Regions from separate parts of the Caulobacter sp. X genome, predicted to be linked through region 2. Evidence: predicted binding sites of a transcription regulator. Region 2 holds the regulator's gene; each other region holds the start of a gene.
What was found. Region 2 encodes LexA, which represses DNA repair genes until DNA is damaged. Its sites were predicted from a motif close to ATGTTCNCNANNTGTTCT; they were not measured.

Region 1: uvrA (excinuclease ABC subunit UvrA) is a predicted target of LexA. The motif match lies at 4,269-4,286, and genes of this name have one in related genera.
Region 3: CSW60_RS19730 (ATP-dependent helicase) is a predicted target of LexA. The motif match lies at 4,079-4,096, and genes of this name have one in related genera.

Annotation. Positions count from the first base shown of each region.
Region 1 is NZ_PEGF01000002.1:1,153,675-1,159,824, reverse strand. Features, by position in the region: gene CSW60_RS17805 (DUF3422 domain-containing protein) at 1-500, opposite strand, end outside; gene CSW60_RS17800 (ABC-F family ATP-binding cassette domain-containing protein) at 557-2,143, opposite strand; gene CSW60_RS23230 (hypothetical protein) at 2,100-2,213, opposite strand; gene CSW60_RS17795 (DUF1203 domain-containing protein) at 2,337-2,801, shown strand; gene CSW60_RS23725 (hypothetical protein) at 2,798-2,950, opposite strand; gene CSW60_RS17785 (hypothetical protein) at 3,083-3,727, opposite strand; gene CSW60_RS23720 (hypothetical protein) at 3,894-4,055, opposite strand; gene uvrA (excinuclease ABC subunit UvrA) at 4,364-6,150, shown strand, end outside.
Region 2 is NZ_PEGF01000001.1:477,116-483,265, reverse strand. Features, by position in the region: gene gltX (glutamate--tRNA ligase) at 1-293, opposite strand, end outside; gene CSW60_RS02070 (ComEC/Rec2 family competence protein) at 480-2,624, shown strand; gene CSW60_RS02065 (oxaloacetate decarboxylase) at 2,655-3,410, shown strand; gene lexA (transcriptional repressor LexA) at 3,505-4,206, opposite strand; gene CSW60_RS02055 (lysophospholipid acyltransferase family protein) at 4,328-4,933, opposite strand; gene trpC (indole-3-glycerol phosphate synthase TrpC) at 4,972-5,760, opposite strand; gene trpD (anthranilate phosphoribosyltransferase) at 5,757-6,150, opposite strand, start outside.
Region 3 is NZ_PEGF01000002.1:1,557,361-1,563,510, forward strand. Features, by position in the region: gene CSW60_RS19720 (hypothetical protein) at 1-357, opposite strand, end outside; gene CSW60_RS19725 (low temperature requirement protein A) at 445-1,662, shown strand; gene CSW60_RS19730 (ATP-dependent helicase) at 1,663-4,077, opposite strand; gene CSW60_RS19735 (hypothetical protein) at 4,198-4,398, shown strand; gene CSW60_RS19740 (hypothetical protein) at 4,407-4,667, shown strand; gene CSW60_RS19745 (ribbon-helix-helix domain-containing protein) at 4,664-4,882, opposite strand; gene CSW60_RS19750 (DUF4169 family protein) at 4,887-5,063, opposite strand; gene CSW60_RS19755 (glutathione S-transferase family protein) at 5,144-5,728, opposite strand; gene CSW60_RS19760 (hypothetical protein) at 5,855-6,150, opposite strand, start outside.

The DNA.
Region 1 (6,150 bases), on a different contig from region 2:
ATCCGCGCCGCGCCGTCGAACACCTCGCAAGAGACGCAGCGGCGCAGGTCGATGTGTCGGGAGAGCGCCGCCTCGCTGGGCGGCTCGGCGCCCAGCGCGCCGACCGAGATCTCGACGCCGCGGAACACCCGCCCCGGGGCGCCGTGCAGCCAGAAGAAGCTTTCCTCGGGCTCGATCTGGAAGCCGAGATCCTCGCCCAGCGAGCCATAGGCGAACCAGGTCCAGGTCGAGAACTCCTGATGTCGCTCCCACAGCCAGCCGCCGGCCTCGCCCACGCTGACCGCGCGTCCTAGCGCCGGGTCCTGGCCTGGCGCGAACAGGCCGACGAAGGCCGCCTCGGCGTCGCGATCGGAGGGCTCGACCAGGAACACCCACTGCCGCAGCCGGACCGGCGCCCCGGCCAGAGGCAGCTCTCGCAGGTGCATCAGCTCGCTCAACGTCACCCTGAGGGGGTGGTCCCGACGCTCGTCCATCTCGTCCTCGCCCTGCGCTCGGGTCATCGGATCGATGTCCGATGTTACCGGTCACATAGAGGTAACGAACTCCGGCCGTCGCGTCACGGCCTTTTCAGCGTGATGCGACGTTCGACGCCGATCGCCGCCAGGAAGTCCTCGTCGTGGCTGACCACCAGCAGCGCCCCGTCATAGCCGTCCAGCGCCGCCTCCACCGCCCGCACGGAGTCGAGGTCGAGGTGGTTGGTCGGCTCGTCCAAGATCAACAGCTGCGGCGGCGTCGCGGCGCACAGGACGCACGCCAGGGCGGCGCGCAGGCGCTCGCCCCCGCTCAACGTTCCGGCCCGTTGCAGGGCCGCGGCGTTGCGGAACAGGAACCGCGCCAGGACCGCGTGGGCGTCGTTGACGCTGGCGCCGGGGTTCAGGCGACGGAAGTTCTCCAGGATCGTCTGGTCGTCGTCGAGCACGGCCGCGCGCTGATCCAGCAGGGCGAACGGAACCTGAAGCCGAACCTCGCCCGCCGTCGGCGTCAGCTGGCCGGTCGCCAGGCGGATCAGGGTCGTTTTGCCGGCGCCGTTCGGTCCCAGCACCGCCAAGCGCTCGGGACCGGTCATCCGGAAGGACAGGTCCTCGAACACCGGACGACCATCCGGCCAGGCGAAACCGGCCGCCTCGAACGCCAGAACCATGCGCCCGTCCGGCAGGCCGCTGGACGGCAGGTCGAAGCCTAGCAGACGCGCCCGTTCAACACGGGTCTCGGCGGCGGCGCGCGCGTCCTCGGCCCGGGCGGCCAGCTTTACCGCGAGCTTTCCCGCCTTGGCCCCGCTGTTCTCGGCGCGCTCGGCCATCATGCCGAGCATGATCTTCGGCGTCCCGCCCCGGTCGGCGAAGCGGCGGCCGGCGGCGTCGCGTCGATCCTTGCGCTCGCGGGCGACCTGGGCCTCCCGAGCCACCCGGCGAACCTCGCGCTCGGCATGGTCCAGATCACGGCGCGCCGCCTCCGCCTCCAGCGCCTTGCGCTCGGCATAGAGATCATAGCCGCCGCCATAGGACCGCGCGCCCAGGGGCGAGAGCTCGACGATGCGATCCATCTCGCGCAGCACGGAGCGGTCGTGGCTGACCACCACCGCGCCGCCCCGCCAGCGCTTCAGCACGCGCAGCACGAAGGCCCGCGCCTCGGCGTCGAGATTGTTGGTCGGCTCGTCCAGCAGCAGCACGTCCGGCCGCGCGAGCAGCAGGCGCGCGAGGCCGGCGCGGGTCGCCTGGCCGCCCGACAGCGTCGTCGCCGGGCGCTCCGGCTCAAGGTCATGGAGGCCGACCTCGGCCAAGGCCTGCTCCAGTCGCCCCGGCAACTCCCAGTCCGCTTCGGAGAGATCGGTCTCGTCGCCTTCGCCGCGCGCGATGCGCGCCAGGCGGTCCCAGGCCTCGCCCACGTCCAGCAGGTCGACCAGCCGCGCGCCCGCGCGGAGATCAGGCGTCTGGTCCAGCATGGCGACGGCGCCTGTGCGCGAGACGACGCCGCCGTGCGGGGCGCGCGCGCCGGCGATCAGGGCCAGCAGGGTCGACTTGCCCACGCCATTGCGGCCCACCAGGCCGATGCGCTCGGCCCCGATGGAAAGGTCCAGGTTTTCGAGGAGAAGCCGGCCGTCAGGCGTGGCGGCGGAAACGGAATCCAGGGTGACGAAGGACATGCGACCCCACGGTCAGGGAAACGGAAAGGACGAAGCGGTCTTCCGTCTTGCTGATCATGGGAGCCTCCATCGGTGGAACGGCGAGGTGTCTACGCCGGCCTTGGCCCAGCGGCAAGCTGGGCCGAACCGCAAGGATCGGGTGTCTCGGGTAACCAGCGAGCGCGACAAGTCGGCGAACAAGGGAGTTCCACACATGTCCTACGCCGTGACCAGCCTATCGCCCGAGCCCTTCGCGCCCCTGTTTCAGCTCGATGACGAAACCCTGGCCGCGCGCGGCGCCCGGCGCGTCATCGCCGACGCGCCGCTGGGCTTTCCCTGCCGCGTCAGCCTGGACGACGCCCGTCCGGGCGAGACCCTGATCCTGGTGAACTACGAGCATCAACCCGCGCCAACGCCCTTCCGGGCCAGCCACGCGATCTTCGTGCGAGAAGGCGTCGAGGCGACCTCGACGATCGACGAGATGCCGCCGGCGCTACGGCGTCGCCTGTTGTCTTTGCGAGCCTTCGACGCCAGCGGGATGATGCGCGCCGCCGACGTGACCGAGGGCGCGACCGCGGACGCTCTGATCGCGATGCTGTTCGAGGATCCGGAGATCGCCTACCTGCACGCCCACTACGCCAAATGGGGCTGTTACGCGGCGCGCATAGACAGGGCCTAGTTCGGCGTCATGTGGCGCAGGACCCAGAGCAGCGATCCGATCCCGCCGATGAACACCAGGCCGTCGATGATCACCGAGCGCGGCTTGCCCGTGTTGAGCGCCCTGAAGGCGTCGCGCTTGGCGTCTTGTTTGGCGGTGTCCTGGGACATGGCGATCGGTTCCGGCTGTCTCGAGCCCCAGGCCCGATCGCAAACGTTTTCAGAAATCACGCTGAACAGCGGGCTTCGAAAGAAGGTTGAACAAAAGCGAACGCCCCCGAGTCGGGCCAACGGCGTTCTCTCCTAGAAGCAGCCGCCCTCGCGCAGACTGGGCGGTGGCGCGCCCGTAGAACTCAGATTTCGTTCAGAAAACCCGGGCGTTCGCCCCCGGTGATAGTCGCGACACCGCTGCTTGCGCGAGCCCTCCCCGTCGTACCGCGACTTGCTGTCGCGGGGCGGGGTCCGCCAGGGGACCTCGTCGATGGGACCGATGAAGGCGGGCGATGGGCGCTTGTCCCTCCGACCACCCCAGCCGCCGTAGCAGCGCTCCTTCTCGTCCGGCGTCATGTGCTCGCTGGAGAGGCCCTTGCAGGCTCGGTAGTACCGCCCCCATCCCCACTGCGGGACGCCCTCGGTCAGCTTCCACCGATTGACGGCCTTGGGGTCCATTCTCCAACGGTCTTCGATCTCGGGCGTCGTCTCCGCCACGGGCTGGCCCGAGACGCCCTCCTCCGCCGAGGCCGCCGGCGACGCGGGCGCGGCGCTTGGTCGGGAGAACGCTGAATGGCGGCCAGGTCTGGAACGGGAAGGGCCAGCCACGGCGCGTGATCGGGGCGTACGCTCAAGGTCGAGCAACAACACCGGCGCTTCGTCCGCCACCAGCGGCGGCGGCTCCAGCATGACGAGGGCGCCGAGGATCAGGCCGTTGATCAGCAGGCCGCCCGACACGGCGAGCCATCGCCTGGATCCCCTCCCCCGCGCCATCCGCTCTCCCCCGGCCAAGCTGGAGGACGAGGTCACGCCGGGATAACGCCGTTTTCGCGACCTTGGCGTGGCCCCGCGGCGCCGCGCAGGTAGGCGCGGTCTCGCGGACAGGCGACCGCCGAGCGGGTTTCTAGTTCGGAGCCATGTTGCAGAGAACCCAAAGCAGCGCCCCGACGCCGCTGACGAACACCAGTCCGTCGATGACCACCGACCGCGGCTTGGGCGGGCGAAGGGCGCTGAACGCGACCACCTTGGCGCCCTGCTTGGCGCTCTCGGCCTCCGTCTTGGCCATGGTTTCACTCCCTCACGCTGGGCCCCAACTCGGCCCAAGATTGAGCGGTAGACCACCTCGGCTTGAAGAACCCGCTTCCAAACACGGTTTAGGGAATACGAACGGCCAAGCTCGCCAGCGCGGCGACCGCGGGACCGCCGCGAAACTGGGCGCCAGGCGGCCATCCTGCTGACATCCGCTGTCAGCAGAAGCTTGGCCTCGCGCGCGCGACATTTGTTCGCATCTTGTTCTTGTGTTAATTCCCGGATCGAGCCCTACATATAGCCGCTGCGCCGCCACCAATCGGGCGGCCCAACGTTCCGGAAAACATGGCCGAGCAACTGAACTTCATCCGCGTTCGCGGCGCCCGTGAGCACAATCTGAAGGACGTCAGCGTCGACATCCCCCGCGGCGAGCTGGTCGTGCTGACCGGCTTGTCGGGCTCGGGCAAGTCGTCGCTCGCCTTCGACACGATCTACGCCGAGGGCCAGCGCCGCTATGTGGAGAGCCTGTCGGCCTACGCGCGCCAGTTCCTGGAGCTGATGAGCAAGCCGGACGTCGACCTGATCGAGGGCCTGTCGCCCGCGATCTCGATCGAGCAGAAGACGACGTCGCGCAACCCGCGCTCGACCGTCGGCACGGTGACCGAGATCCACGACTACATGCGCCTCTTGTGGGCGCGGGTCGGGGTGCCGTACTCGCCCGCCACCGGCCTGCCGATCGAGAGCCAGACCATCAGCCAGATGGTCGACAAGATCACCGCCCTGCCCGAAGGCACGCGTCTCTACCTGCTGGCCCCCGTCGTCCGCGACCGCAAGGGCGAGTACAAGAAGGAGATCGCCGAGTGGCAGAAGGCCGGCTTCCAGCGGCTGAAGATCGACGGCGAGTTCTATCCGATCGAGGACGCCCCGGCGCTCGACAAGAAGTTCAAGCACGACATCGACGTGGTCGTGGACCGCGTGGTCACCAAGCCCGACATGGAGCAGCGCCTGGCCGACTCCATCGAGCAGGCCCTGCGCCTGGCCGATGGTCTAGCGGTCGCCGAGTTCGCCACGATCGAGGAAGGCGAGAAGGAGCCCAAACGCATCCTGTTCTCGGAACGCTTCGCCTGTCCGGTCAGCGGCTTCACGATCGCCGAGATCGAGCCGCGCCTGTTCTCGTTCAACAATCCGGCCGGCGCCTGCCCGGTCTGTGACGGGCTGGGCGCGAAGCTCGCCTTCGACGCCGACCTCGTCGTGCCCGACAAGGACAAGAGCCTGCACAAGGGCGCGGTCGCGCCGTGGGCCAAGGGGCCTTCGCCGCTGTACACCCAGACCCTGCAGGCCCTGGCCCGCCACTACGGCTTCTCGATGGACGAGCCCTGGCACAAGCTGTCGGCCGACGCCAAGGACGTGGTCCTCAACGGCTCGCGCGGAACCAAGATCAAGTTCACCTACGACGACAACGCCCGGAAGTACGAGGTCGAAAAGCCTTTCGAGGGCGTGCTGCCGAACCTGGAGCGCCGCTGGCGCGAGACGGACTCCTCGTGGGTCCGTGAAGAGCTGGGCCGCTACCAGTCCGACACCCCCTGCGAGACCTGCCACGGCAAGCGCCTGAAGCCCGAAGCCCTGGCCGTGAAGATCGACGGCAAGGACATCGCCGAGGTCTCCAACCTGGCCATCCGCCCGGCCCGCGACTGGTTCAGCGCCCTCGAAACCAAGCTGACCGACAAGCAGATGGAGATCGCCCGGCGGATCCTGAAGGAGATCAACGACCGCCTGCGGTTCCTGGTCGATGTGGGCCTCGACTACCTGAACCTGTCGCGCGGCTCGGGCACGCTGTCCGGCGGCGAGAGCCAGCGCATCCGTCTGGCCAGCCAGATCGGCTCGGGCCTGACCGGCGTGCTCTATGTGCTGGACGAGCCGTCGATCGGCCTGCATCAGCGCGACAACACCCGCCTGCTGACCTCGCTGCAGGGCCTGCGGGACCTGGGCAACTCGGTGCTGGTCGTCGAGCACGACGAAGAGGCGATCCTGACCGCCGACTATGTGATCGACATGGGCCCGGCCGCCGGCGTCCACGGCGGCGAGATCGTCGCCGAGGGCACGCCCGAGCAGATCATGGCCAATCCCAAGAG
Region 2 (6,150 bases):
TTGGCCAGCAGCTCATGCACCACCTCCACGTGACGCGGCGCGCGGGTGTGCTGGAAGATCACCTCTTCGTCGGACTTCAGGCCCAGCCAGTCCAGGCCCTCGAAGATCGCGGCCACCGCGGCTTCGGTCGAGCGCTCGCGATCGGTGTCCTCGACGCGAATAAGGAACTTCCCTCCCGTATGGCGTGCATATAACCAGTTGAACAGCGCCGTGCGGGCGCCGCCGATATGCAGGAAACCGGTGGGCGAGGGGGCGAAGCGCGTGACGACGCCTGTAGGGGTTGGGTTCGACATGGACTTCAAGGCTGCAAGGCTGGACGCCGGGACGGCGTCGAAAAACGCGAGCCGCGACGCGGCTTGGGCGGGGCGTCTTAGCATGGCGGTTCCCGCGAGGCCTAGCGGTTTCGCGCGCCGCGGCGAAGTTGGCCAAGCTGTCGAAAATCTCGTGGTTTCCGCGTGTTAGGGGCGGAAGCTGTCGATATCTCGCGTCCGGCGGCGGTCAAGCGGCTCTCTGTTCGCGCGCTGGCGTCGCTAGCGCTCGTGGAACTGCGCGCCAACGAGGTCCGAGCCTTTCTCTGGGCGCCGGTCGCCTTCGGATTGGGAGCGTCGGCTTATCTGGAGGCGGCGCGCGAGCCTTCCTTGGCGTTGCTGTCCGCCATCGCCGCAGCGCTCAGCGGCGCCTGGTGGGTGCTCCGGGCGCGGGGCGCGCCGGCGCTGATCGTGGCCCTGGCGAGCCTGACGGCCTTTGGCGCGGCGGGCGCCTTCGCCGCGAAGGTGCGAAGCGATCGCGTGGCGGCGCCGATCATGACGGGCGAGCGCGTCGTGCGTCGTGTTGAAGGCTTCGTCGTCGACGTCGTCAGTCCGGGCGCGGGTGGACCCCGAATCCTGATCGCGCCCGTGTCGATCTCGGGATTGCCGCCGGAAAAGACGCCTACCCGCATTCGCGTGACGATCGGCGAGAATGAGACGCCCGCGCCCGGCGATGCGATCAGTCTGAAGGCCATGCTGGGCCAGCCGCCGCCGCCCGCCGCGCCGGGATCCTACGACTTCGCCCGCGACGCGTGGTTCGATTCCATTGGCGGCGTCGGCTTCACGATCGGAGAGCTCGCGGACGCGCGGCTGGACCCGCCGCCGGTTCGACTGCGGGTCGTCATGGCGATCAACGCCTTTCGATGGAGCCTCGCGCAGCGGATCCTGGCGCGGATGGGCCCGACCAGCGGCGGGATTGGCGCGGCCATGGTGACCGGGCACGAGGCCTGGATCACGCAGGAGCAGACCGACGCCATGCGAGCCTCGGGCCTGGCGCACATCCTGTCGATCTCCGGGCTGCACATGGCGATCGTCGGCGGGTTCGTGTTCGGCGCGGTGCGCCTGGGCGTCGCCGCCTGGCCTTGGCTGGCGCTCCGGGCGCCGGGCAAGAAGATCGCCGCCGGCGCGGGCCTCGTCGCCGTGCTCGGCTATCTGGTGATCTCCGGTGCGCCGCCGCCAGCCGAGCGCGCGGCGATCACGGCCAGCGTCGCTTTCCTCGCTATCCTGTTCGATCGCCGCGCCATCACCCTGCATGGCCTGGCCGTGGCGGCCCTGCTGATCCTGGCGCTGAAGCCGGAGACGGCCGGCGAGCCGGGCTTTCAGATGTCATTCGCGGCCACCGCGGCCCTGGTGGCTCTGGCCGAAGGCTGGCCGCGTCCGGTCAAGGAGATCTCGACGCCTTGGTGGATCCGTTGGCCCCAGGCCGGCATCACCTGGCTGGCCGCTAGCGTCGCCGCCAGCCTGGTGGCGGGCCTGGCGACAGCGCCGTTCGCCATGCAGCATTTCAACCGCGTCGCTGTTTGGGGCTTGCCGGCCAATTTGGCGGTCGCGCCTCTGTCCTCGTTCGTGATCATGCCGTTCCTGGCGATCGGCACGCTGCTCGAGCCGTTCGGCCTGGGCGCGCCGTTCCTGGCCGTGGCCGGCTGGGGCGTCGATGCGATGGTCGGCGTCGCCAATGGCTTCGCCGACGCCCATGGCGCGCAGCAGATCGTGGCGAGCGCGCCGCCGCAGGTGCTGGTCATCGCCTTCTTGGGGCTGATGCTCCTGTGCTTGTGGAAGGGCCGCCTGCGCTGGGTGGGCGCGCCGATGGCGCTGGCCGTGGCGCTCTGGCCGAGACCCGCGCCGCCCGACGCCTGGATCGCCGCCGATGGGGCGACGGCCGCCGTGCGATCCGGAGACGCGGCCATCCTGCTGCGCACGGACGCCAAGCGGTTCGGCGCGGAGCTTTGGGCGCGAAGGCGGGGCCTGACGCCGACGACCTGGAACCTCTACGCCTGCGACAAACGCATCTGCGCGCCTGGCTTGGGCGCGCCGGTGCGACTGTCCCTGGCCTGGAGCCGAGCGACGCCCGACGCCGAGACCCTGTCGGGCCTGTGCGTCAATAGCGAGGTCGTGGTGGTTCGCGCCGTGGCGCCGGAACGCATTCCGCCGCTCTGCGCCGACACCGTCCTGCTGACGGCGGAGGATTTCGCGCGGGGCGGGGCCGCTGAGCTCTATCATCGCGCCGACGGCTGGCGGATCGTCTGGGCGCAGCCCTTGCGCGGCGATCGTCCTTGGAGCCGGCTGCTGACAGCGGATGACGTCGAAGGCCGCTAGAGGTTCGGTGGAAAGTCTGGAGGTCTCGCCATGTCCAACCCGTTCGCCGCCCGCCGCGTCGCCTTCCGCGCCCTGCACGCCCAGGGCTGCTTCACACTCCCCAATCCGTGGGACGCCGGGAGCGCGCGTCGGCTAGAGAAGCTGGGCTTCAAGGCCCTGGCCTCGACCAGCGCCGGCGCGGCCTGGTCCCTGGGCAAGGACGATGGCCAGATCACCCGCGAGGAGGTCATCACCCACTTGCGTATGCTGTGCGCCGCGACAGAGCTGCCAGTGAACGCCGACTTCGAGAACGGCTTTTCCGACACCGCGGAGGGCGTGGGCGAGAGCGTGACCTTGGCGATTGACGCCGGCGTCGCGGGCCTGTCGATCGAGGACTGGTCGGGCTCGGGCCTTTACGACCTGCCGACGGCCGTGGAGCGGCTCAAGGCGGCGCGCCGGGCGATCGACGCCTCGGGCCAGGACGTGATCCTCGTTGGACGCGCCGAAGGCTATCTGCGCGGCGTGCGGGACTTAGGCCAGATCCTGGAGCGCCTGAAGGCCTATGCCGAGGCCGGCGCGGACTGCCTTTATGCGCCCGCCGTGACCGATCCGGAGGAGATCAAGGCTCTCGTGCAGGCCGTGGCGCCCAAGCCCTTGAACGTCCTGCTGTGGGGACCGGAGATGACAGTCGACAGCCTCGCCGCCTTGGGCGTGCGCCGCGTCAGCACGGGCGGCGCTCTCGCGGCCGCCGCCTGGAAGGGCTTCGACGCCGCCGCCAAGCGCTTGGCGGAGGAGGGGCGGCTGTAGGGCTCCCCACAAGGTAAGGCCCCGATCCTCGCCTGAGGTCGGGGCCTTAAATTCGAGACGTCTCGGTGTCCCAGCTTTCCGCTGCACCCAATCCCTAGTGATACCGGCGGATCAGGCCCACCAGCTTGCCTTGCACCTCGACCTGGTCAGGGCCGAAGATACGGGTCTCGTACTTCGGGTTGGCGGCTTCCAGGGCGATCGAGCCGCCCTTCTTGCGCAGGCGCTTCAGCGTGGCTTCCTCGCCGACCAGGGCGACGACGATCTCGCCCGAGGTGGCGGTGTCGCCCTTCTTGATGATCACATAGTCGCCGTCGAGGATGCCGGCCTCGATCATCGAGTCCCCTTGGACCTCGAGGACATAGTGCTCGCCATTGCCCAGCATGGCCTCGGGCACCGGCAGGCGCTCGCGCTCGTGCTGGATGGCGTCGATCGGGGTGCCCGCGGCGATGCGGCCCAGGATCGGTAGTTCGCGACTGTCGTTGGCGGCCGGCGCGGGGGCCGTGGCGGGCGGCGCGCCGCCGCCTTCGAACACTTGCGGGCGGAACGCGCCGCGGCCCTTGGGCGGGGCGGCGGTCGTCGCCTGTTGCGGCAGCTTCACCACTTCCAGCGCGCGGGCCCGGTGGGCCAGACGGCGGATGAAGCCGCGTTCCTCCAGCGCCGTGATCAGGCGGTGGATGCCGGACTTCGACGCCAGGTCGAGCGCCTCCTTCATCTCGTCGAAGGACGGGGAGACGCCGGTCTCCTTGATCCGCTCGTGGATGAACATCAGCAGTTCGTGCTGCTTGCGGGTGAGCATGTCGACCTCGGCTGGAGCGCGGAACAAACCGCAAACCTTGGAGAATGTTCTCTAGGCGTTCTTCCTTAATGTCAAGTTGACGCTGTTCCCCCTGTGTTCAGGCCAGGAATTGCGGGGATTCTCAGCGGTCTTGAGGCGGCGTCGCGGCCGAATCAACCAGGTCTTCGAAGCGCGTCGCCATCTCCGGGAACTTCGGCGTGCAGCCCTCGTAGAAGCTCATGATCTTGCGCATATCGGCTTCGTAGTCGCCCGTTGGGTAGATGGCCGGACCCAAGCCAACCACCTTTCGGCGATAGTCCATCATGCCCAGAACCATCGGCACGCCGGCGCCTTTGGCTATGTGGTAGAACCCGGTCTTCCACTGACGCGCCTTGCCCCGCGTGCCTTCCGGCGCGATCGTCAGCATGAACTCGTCGCGGCGCGCGAACTCCTCGATCATGGCCCTGACCATGTCCTTGGAGCGCTCGCGGTCCAGGGGAATGCCGCCCAGGTCTCGCATCATCTGATCGAACGGCTTCTTGAACAGCGACGCCTTGCCGATGAAGCTGAGCTTCAGGTCCAGGGCGTCGGCCGCGCCGACGAAATAGACGAAGTCCCAGTTGCTGGTGTGCGGGGCGGCGATGATGACGAACTTCCGCGTCTCCGGCGGCGCGCCTTCGATGCGCCAGCCGCGGAGCTTGAAATGCGCCGAGAGGGCCCATTTCACCACGCGGGCGAGCCAGTTCATGCGGTCTTTTCCAGGCCGAGCCAAGGTTGAGCTCAAGCTCAGCCTATCAGAATTCGCGTGGCGGCCGTCACGTCAGCATGTCGCATCAGGCTCTCGCCGACCAGCATGGCCTTGGCGCCGGTGGCCTCCATCCGCACGACGTCGGCGTGGGTGAAGACGCCGCTCTCGGTGACCAGAAGGGCGTCTTTCGGAGCCTGGGCGGCCAGACGCTCGGTGACAGCGAGGTCGACGACGAAGCTTTTCAGGTCGCGGTTGTTGATCCCAACAAGATCCGAGCCCAAGGCGCCGGCGCGCGCCATCTCGGCTTCATCGTGGACTTCGACCAAAGCATCCATGCCCAGGCGCTTGGCTTCCGACATCAGTTCGGCGGCCAGGACGTCGTCGATCATGGCCAGGATCACTAGGATCGCGTCGGCGCCCAGCGCGCGGCTTTCGGCCACCTGCCAGGGGTCAACGAGAAAGTCCTTGCGGATGCAGGGCAGGGCGGTCGCCGCGCGGGCCGCCACGAGATAGTCGTCCGCGCCCTGGAAGCTCGGACCGTCGGTCAGGACCGACAGGCAGGCCGCGCCGCCGGCCTCATAGGCCTTGGCCAGGACCGGCGGGTCGAAGTCCTCGCGGATCAGACCCTTGGACGGCGAGGCCTTCTTGATCTCGGCGATCAGCGACAGCTTTCCCGGCGTGTGCTTGGCTTCCAGCGCCGCCTTGAAGCCGCGGGGGGCGGAGGCCGCCTTGGCGGCGGCGTCGACATCGGCCTGCGAGCGCGCGGCCTTGCGGCCGGCGACGTCCTCGCGCTTGTAGGCGGCGATCTTGGCCAGGATATCGGTCACGCGGGGACTTCCGTATTCGTAGCGGCCACCAGGCCGTCCAGGGCGGCGCGGGCGCGGCCCTCGTCGATGACGTCGGCCGCCAATTCGATGCCCTCGACCAGGGTCTCGACCTTGTCGGCGACCAGGAAGGCCGCGGCGGCGTTCAGCAGCACGATGTCGCGGTAGGCGCCCTTCTCGCCGTCGAACAGGCGGGTCAGGGCGGCGGCGTTGAAGGCGGGATCGCCGCCCGTGATGTCCGACAGCGAGGCGCGCGGCAGGCCGACGGCCTCGGGCGTGATCGTGAACAGATGCATGCGCCCGTCGCGCCACTCGGCGACCTCGGTCTCGCCGGTGGTGGTCAGCTCGTCCAGACCTGAACCGTGCACCGACCAGGCGCGTTCAGCCCCCAGG
Region 3 (6,150 bases), on a different contig from region 2:
CGGCGGGGCTGCGGGGCCGTGCTCGACCGGGACATAGGGCGGCGGCTCCGGCGCGGGCGGCGGCTCGTAGTCCGCGTACTGGACCGCTGGCTGCGGGGCGCGGGCTGGCTTCAGCGAGTCCGTGCCGATCACGTAGTCCGGGACCTTGCCGGTCGGCCAGGCGATCGGCTCGGCCTCGGCCATCACGGGGCGTTCGACGCGCTCCATCTCGGGGACGTAGGGTCCGTCCTGTGGGCCCGTCTGCATGAAGAGACCCGCCAGCAGGCCGGCGGCCGCGAACGACGGCGCGCCATAGGCCACGGGGCGGGTGAGGGCGAAGGCCTTCAGGCGATCGAGGATCAGGTCCAGGCGTTCCATGTCGCTAGAGCGCGCGAACCGGCTGTTGGTTTCGGGAGCGACCCTTGCGAGGCTAGTTTCGGCGTCTTGACTGTGGTCAAGAGAGACATGGCCGACACCAAGACGCCGCTCCTGCGGGAACGCAACGCCGCCGAACACGCCCGCGTGACCTATGCGGAGCTGTTCTTCGACCTGGTGTTCGTGTTCGCGGTCACCCAGCTGTCGCACGCGGTGCTGCGCCATCCCGATGGTCCCGGCCTGATCCACGCGACCCTGCTGCTGCTGGCGGTGTGGTGGTCGTGGATCTACACGGCCTGGGCCACCAACTGGCTGGACCCCGAGCGCGGTCCGGTCCGGCTTATGCTGTTCGTGATGATGGCCGCGGCCCTGGTGCTGGCCGCGGCCATCCCCGACGCCTTCGGCGAGCGGGGCCTGGCTTTCGCGGCCGGGCACGTGATCATCCAAGTTGGCCGCACGGCCTTCTTCCTGTGGAGCGCCTGGCGCGCGCCGCAGCACCGCGCCAACTTCGCCCGCATTCTGGCCTGGCTGGTCTTCGCCGCCGTCTTCTGGATCGCCGGCGCGTTCGTGCAGGGCGAGGCTCGCCTGGCCGTCTGGGGCCTGGCGCTGGGCATCGAGTACCTGTCGCCGGCTGTCGGCTTCTGGACCCCGGGCCTCGGACGCACCAAGAGCCAGGAGTGGAAGGTCGAGGGCGGCCACATGGCCGAGCGCTGCGCCCTGTTCACGATCATCGCCCTGGGCGAGTCGATCATCGTCAGCGGCAGCACGGTGATGGGCATGCCGTGGGACCCGCCGGTGATGGCGGCGTTCACCAGCGCCTTTCTGTGCAGCCTGGCGATGTGGTGGATCTATTTCTCATCGACCGCCGAGGCCGCCAGCAAGGCGATCGAGGAGGCGAGGGATCCCGGCGCCATCGCCCGCGTGGCCTACACCTATACGCACCTCTTGCCAGTCGCCGGGATCATCGTGGCGGCGGTCGGCGACGAGTGGGTGATCCACCATCCGCTGGGCCACGCCGATTTCAAGATCGCAGCGGCCGTGATCGGCGGGCCGTTCCTGTTCCTACTGGGAACGCTGCTGTTCAAGCTGGCGGTGTTCCGTCGCTGGTCGCGGGCGCGGATCACCGGTCTTGTCGCCTTGGTCGCGCTGGTCCCCGTGTCGCTAAGCCTGAGCCCTCTGGCGCTGTCGGCCCTGTCGACCCTGGTCCTAGCGGCGGTCGGCGCGTGGGAGAGCCTGACGCCGCGCCCGGCCGAGAAGCCGCCCGAGCATGACGGCGTCAAGCCCGGGCTGAAGCCGGAGAAAGGCTGATCAGGCCTTCTCGACGAAGCTGTCGATCACCTTCTTCTCGCCGGCCTTGTCGAAGGCGACGGTCAGCTTGTTGCCCTCGACGCCGGTGACCTTGCCGTAGCCGAACTTGACGTGGAACACCCGGTCGCCGCGCGCATAGGCGCTGTTGGTCGGCGCCGAGACGGCGACCAGCCGGCCTTCGCCCTCGATCGGGGCCGAGCGGGCGGACGAGCCGGCGCGCACGCCGCCCGAGCGCCACGATCCGCCGCGCTCGGCGAAGCCCGAGGTCCGCTCCTGGGCCCGTTTCCAGCCCGGGCTGTCGTAGCTGCCGGCCTGGAAGGCGGACGTACCCGGATCGTCCCAGCGCGAGGCGGCCGTCGACTGCATGCCGGGGCCGCCGCCGTAATAGCCGGTCTCGGACGCCGCATCGACGTGGGCGATGGGCAGCTCGTCGACGAAGCGGCTGGGCAGTTGCGACGTCCAGCGGCCATAGACCTGCCGGTTGGCGACGAAGCTGATCCGGGCCTCCTCGCGGGCGCGGGTAATGCCGACATAGGCCAGGCGCCGCTCTTCCTCGAGACCCTTCTCGCCCTTGTCGTCCATGCTGCGCTGGCTGGGGAAGACGCCTTCCTCCCAGCCGGGCAGGAAGACCAGCGGGAACTCCAGCCCTTTGGCCGAGTGCAGTGTCATGATCCAGACGGCGTCGCCGGTGGCCTCGCGGTCCAGGTCCATGACCAGCGACACGTGCTCCAGATAGGCTTCGAGCGTATCGAACGCGCCCATCGACTGGACCAGTTCCTTCAGGTTCTCCAGCCGGGTCTGGCTGGTCGGACCCTTGTCGAGGCGCAGGGCGTCGGTATAGCCGCTCTCCTCCAGCACCGTCTCCAACAGGCGCTGGTGGTGGACAGAGCCGACCATCGAGCGCCAGCGGTCGAGGTCGCGGATGAAGTTGCTGAGCGCCGTGCGCGTGCGGGCCGGAAGCTCGTCGCTGGTGATGATCTGCCGGGCCGCCTCGGTGGTCGAGATTCCGCCCAGGCGGGCGATCTGCAGCAGCTTCTGCACCGAGGTGTCGCCGATGCCGCGCTTGGGCGTGTTGACGATCCGCTCGAAGGCCAGGTCGTCGTCGGGTGACTGGATCAGGCGCAGATAGGCGTGGGCGTCGCGGATCTCGGCGCGCTCGAAGAAGCGCGGGCCGCCGACCACCTTGTAGGGGATCTGCAGCAGCACGAAGCGCTCTTCGAACGCGCGCATCTGGAAGCTGGCGCGGACCAGGATGGCCATCTGGCTGTACTTGCGGCCGGCCTTCCTGGCGCGCTCGATCTCGTCGGCGATCAGACGGCTCTCCGCCTCGCCATCCCAGACGCCTGACACCTTGACCTTCTCGCCGCCCTTGGATGGGGTCCACAGGGTCTTGCCCAGACGGCCCTTGTTGGCGGTGATCAGGCCCGAGGCGGCGGCCAGGATGTGTTCGGTCGAGCGGTAGTTGCACTCCAGCCGCACGACCTTGGCGCCCGGGAAGTCGCGTTCGAAGCGCAGAATGTTGTCGACCTCGGCCCCGCGCCAGCCGTAGATCGACTGGTCGTCGTCGCCGACGCAGCAGACGTTCTGCCGACCCTGGGCCAGCAGGCGCAGCCACAGGTACTGGGCGACGTTGGTGTCCTGGTACTCGTCGACCATCACGTATTTGAAGCGGCGCTGGAACTCGTCCAGCACGTCGGGATGGCCGGTGAACAGGCTGATATTGTGCAGCAGCAGGTCGCCGAAGTCGCAGGCGTTCAGGATGCGCAGGCGCTCCTGGTACTGACGGTAGAGGGTGACGCCCTTGCCGTTGGCGAACTCGCCGGCTTCGCTGGTCGGGACGCGGTCGGGCGTCCAGCCGCGGTTCTTCCAGCCGTCGATGATCTGCGACAGGATCCGCGGGGTCCATCGCTTGGCGTCGATGTTCTCGGCCTCGATCAGCTGTTTGAGCAGCCGCTCCTGATCGTCGGTGTCGATGATCGTGTAATTGGACTTGAGCCCGATCAGCTCGGCGTGGCGGCGCAGGATCTGGGCGGCCACCGAGTGGAAGGTGCCCAGCCACCGCAGGCCCTCGGCTTCCGGGCCGATGATATGGGTGATCCGCTCGCGCATCTCGCGCGCGGCCTTGTTGGTGAAGGTGACCGCCAGCAGCTCCCACGGCTTGGCGCGGCCGGTGGCGAGGATGTGGGCCAGGCGCGTGGTCAGCACGCGGGTTTTGCCAGTGCCCGCGCCGGCTAGGACGAGCAAGGGACCCTCGGTGGTCTCGACCGCCTCGCGCTGCTCGGGATTCAGGCCGTCCAGATAGCCGGGCGCGGCCCCCGCGGGCGGGCGGGCCCGGGCGAGATCGGAAATACGCGGAGCGGGGAGGTCGCCTGGGAATTCGTCCTGGAATTCTGGCGAGTCGGCGTCGGAATGCATGGGAACATATGTAGCACACGGAACGCGCGGCTTAAGCCCAAACCCGCCTAAAGGGGAACTCCGCCCGCGTCGTGTCGTTGATCCGACAATGGAAATCGCCAAACGGCGGGGAGATTTCGAATGTCGGAAGAGACCAGCAACAGCGGCGGCGGCAACAGCGTCCTGGCCTTTATCGTGGGCGGCCTAGTGGTGATTGTCGCCGTGCTCGCCTTCTTCATGTGGTCGGGCGGCGTCGGTCACAAAAAGCAGGTCGACGTGAACATCTCGGCCTCGGCGCCCAAGTTGCCTGACGCGCCCGCGCCCAAGGCGCCTGGAGGCTGAGGCCCTTCATGACCGCCATGGCGCGTGATGATCGTCGCTCCGAAGCCCGTCGCGACAGCGGCGGGCTCTGGGCGGCCCTCTTGGTTCTGGCGCTTCTGGCCGGCGCCGTCTGGGGCGCCTGGCGGTTGGGCGTGATGGCGGGCGAGGGCGTTTCCTGGCGTCAGGCGTTGCCGGCCGTACCCGAAGCTCTGCGCAAGACGCCGATGCCTAAGCCGCCGCCTTTGCCGACGCAACGGCGACCAGCGGTGGAGCCAGCCTTGCGGCGCTAACCCGCGAGGCTGGCCGCCTCGTTTAGCGCGAACACCCGGCATGCGGAGGCGAGGGCGCGATCGCCTCTAGCGTTATCGATGCGCTGGATCAGCGCCGCCAAGCTGCCCCCATCCTTGGCGGCCGCCCGCTCCAACACCGCCCAGAACTCTGGCTCCAAGGCCAGCGACGTCGCGTGGCCGGCCAGATTCACCGAGCGCTTTTTCAATCCCGCCAATCGCTCAGTCCTCGCGCTTGGCGCCGTCCAGTTCGCGCCGGAGCTTCTCGGCGCGAGCGGCCTCGAGGGTCTTCTCGGCCTTGGTGCGGCCGAAGCGCGCCCGGTTCTCGGCGGCGCGAGCCTTGTCATCGGCCTTGGCCTTGGCCTTGCGGGCCTGGTTCAGATTGACGACGTCGGCCATGGCGGCGGTTGCCTCGAAGCTTCTCGTGCTTCGACGGTCATCCACCGAACGGGCCGACGAAGCAAGCCCCGGACCTGAGCTCAGGCGTCGTCCTTGGCCAGGGCGCGGGCGAGGGCCGGGCGGGCGTTGGCCCGCGCCAGCCAGTCGTCATAGACCTTGTGCGGCGGCAGCATCTGGCGCGCGAACTGCAGCAGGCTGACGAACATGATGTCGGCGGCGGAGAAGTTGTCGCCCAACAGCCAGGGCGAAACCTCCAGCGTGGTGCGCAGCCGGTCGTCCATGGCCTGGTACTGTGTCTTGTCCTGGTCGTCCTGGCGCTGCTTCCAGAGATTGGTCACGCACGGCTCCAGCACGCCGGCATAGTAGGCCAGCCAGGAGAGGTAAGGACCCCGAAGCGGATCGCCGACCAGCGGTCCGAGCCCGGCGGTGGGGAACTTGTCGGTCAGGTAGAGGGCGATCGCCGCGGATTCCGTGACCAGCACGCCGTCATCCAGCAGGGCCGGCACCTGCCCGTGAGGGTGAGGATTGGCCGGATCGCGCGCGCCGGTGTTGCTGACGCTGCGAAAGATGTCGACCTTGCGGATCTCGTAGGGCGCGCCGAGCTCCTCCAGCAGCCAGATGAACCGCGTCGAACGCGAACGAGGGGCGTGGAAAAGGGTCAGCATGGCGGTCGTCCGTTTGAGAGGAGCTTTGTAGTCCCAAGATCCACTGATGACGGCCGGCCGTCCAAAATATGTCAGCAGGCGTGACCGCCGGCGGGAGCGCGACGCGCCGCGGCTCCATCAAGCGTGTTATTGACGCGCCTTCACGGGCAAGCGTGGCGCCGCCGATCCGTACTCCAGCGACCTCCATTCCACGAGGTCGTTCCTGACGCCGACCATCGCAAAGTCCTCGAAGTTCGAGAGGTTTCGCGTCGGGCCCCCGCCCATGTTTATCCTCAGCACGACATAGCCCGGCGAGGTCCCCTTGATGACATCCACCCCCGAGCGCCCCCGCAGGAAGGCCTTGAGGCCGCCGGGCGCGCGGTAACCCGGTGCGAGTTGCTGATAAAGCGCCGCGCCCGCGCGCTGGTGGCGCGCGCGCGAGC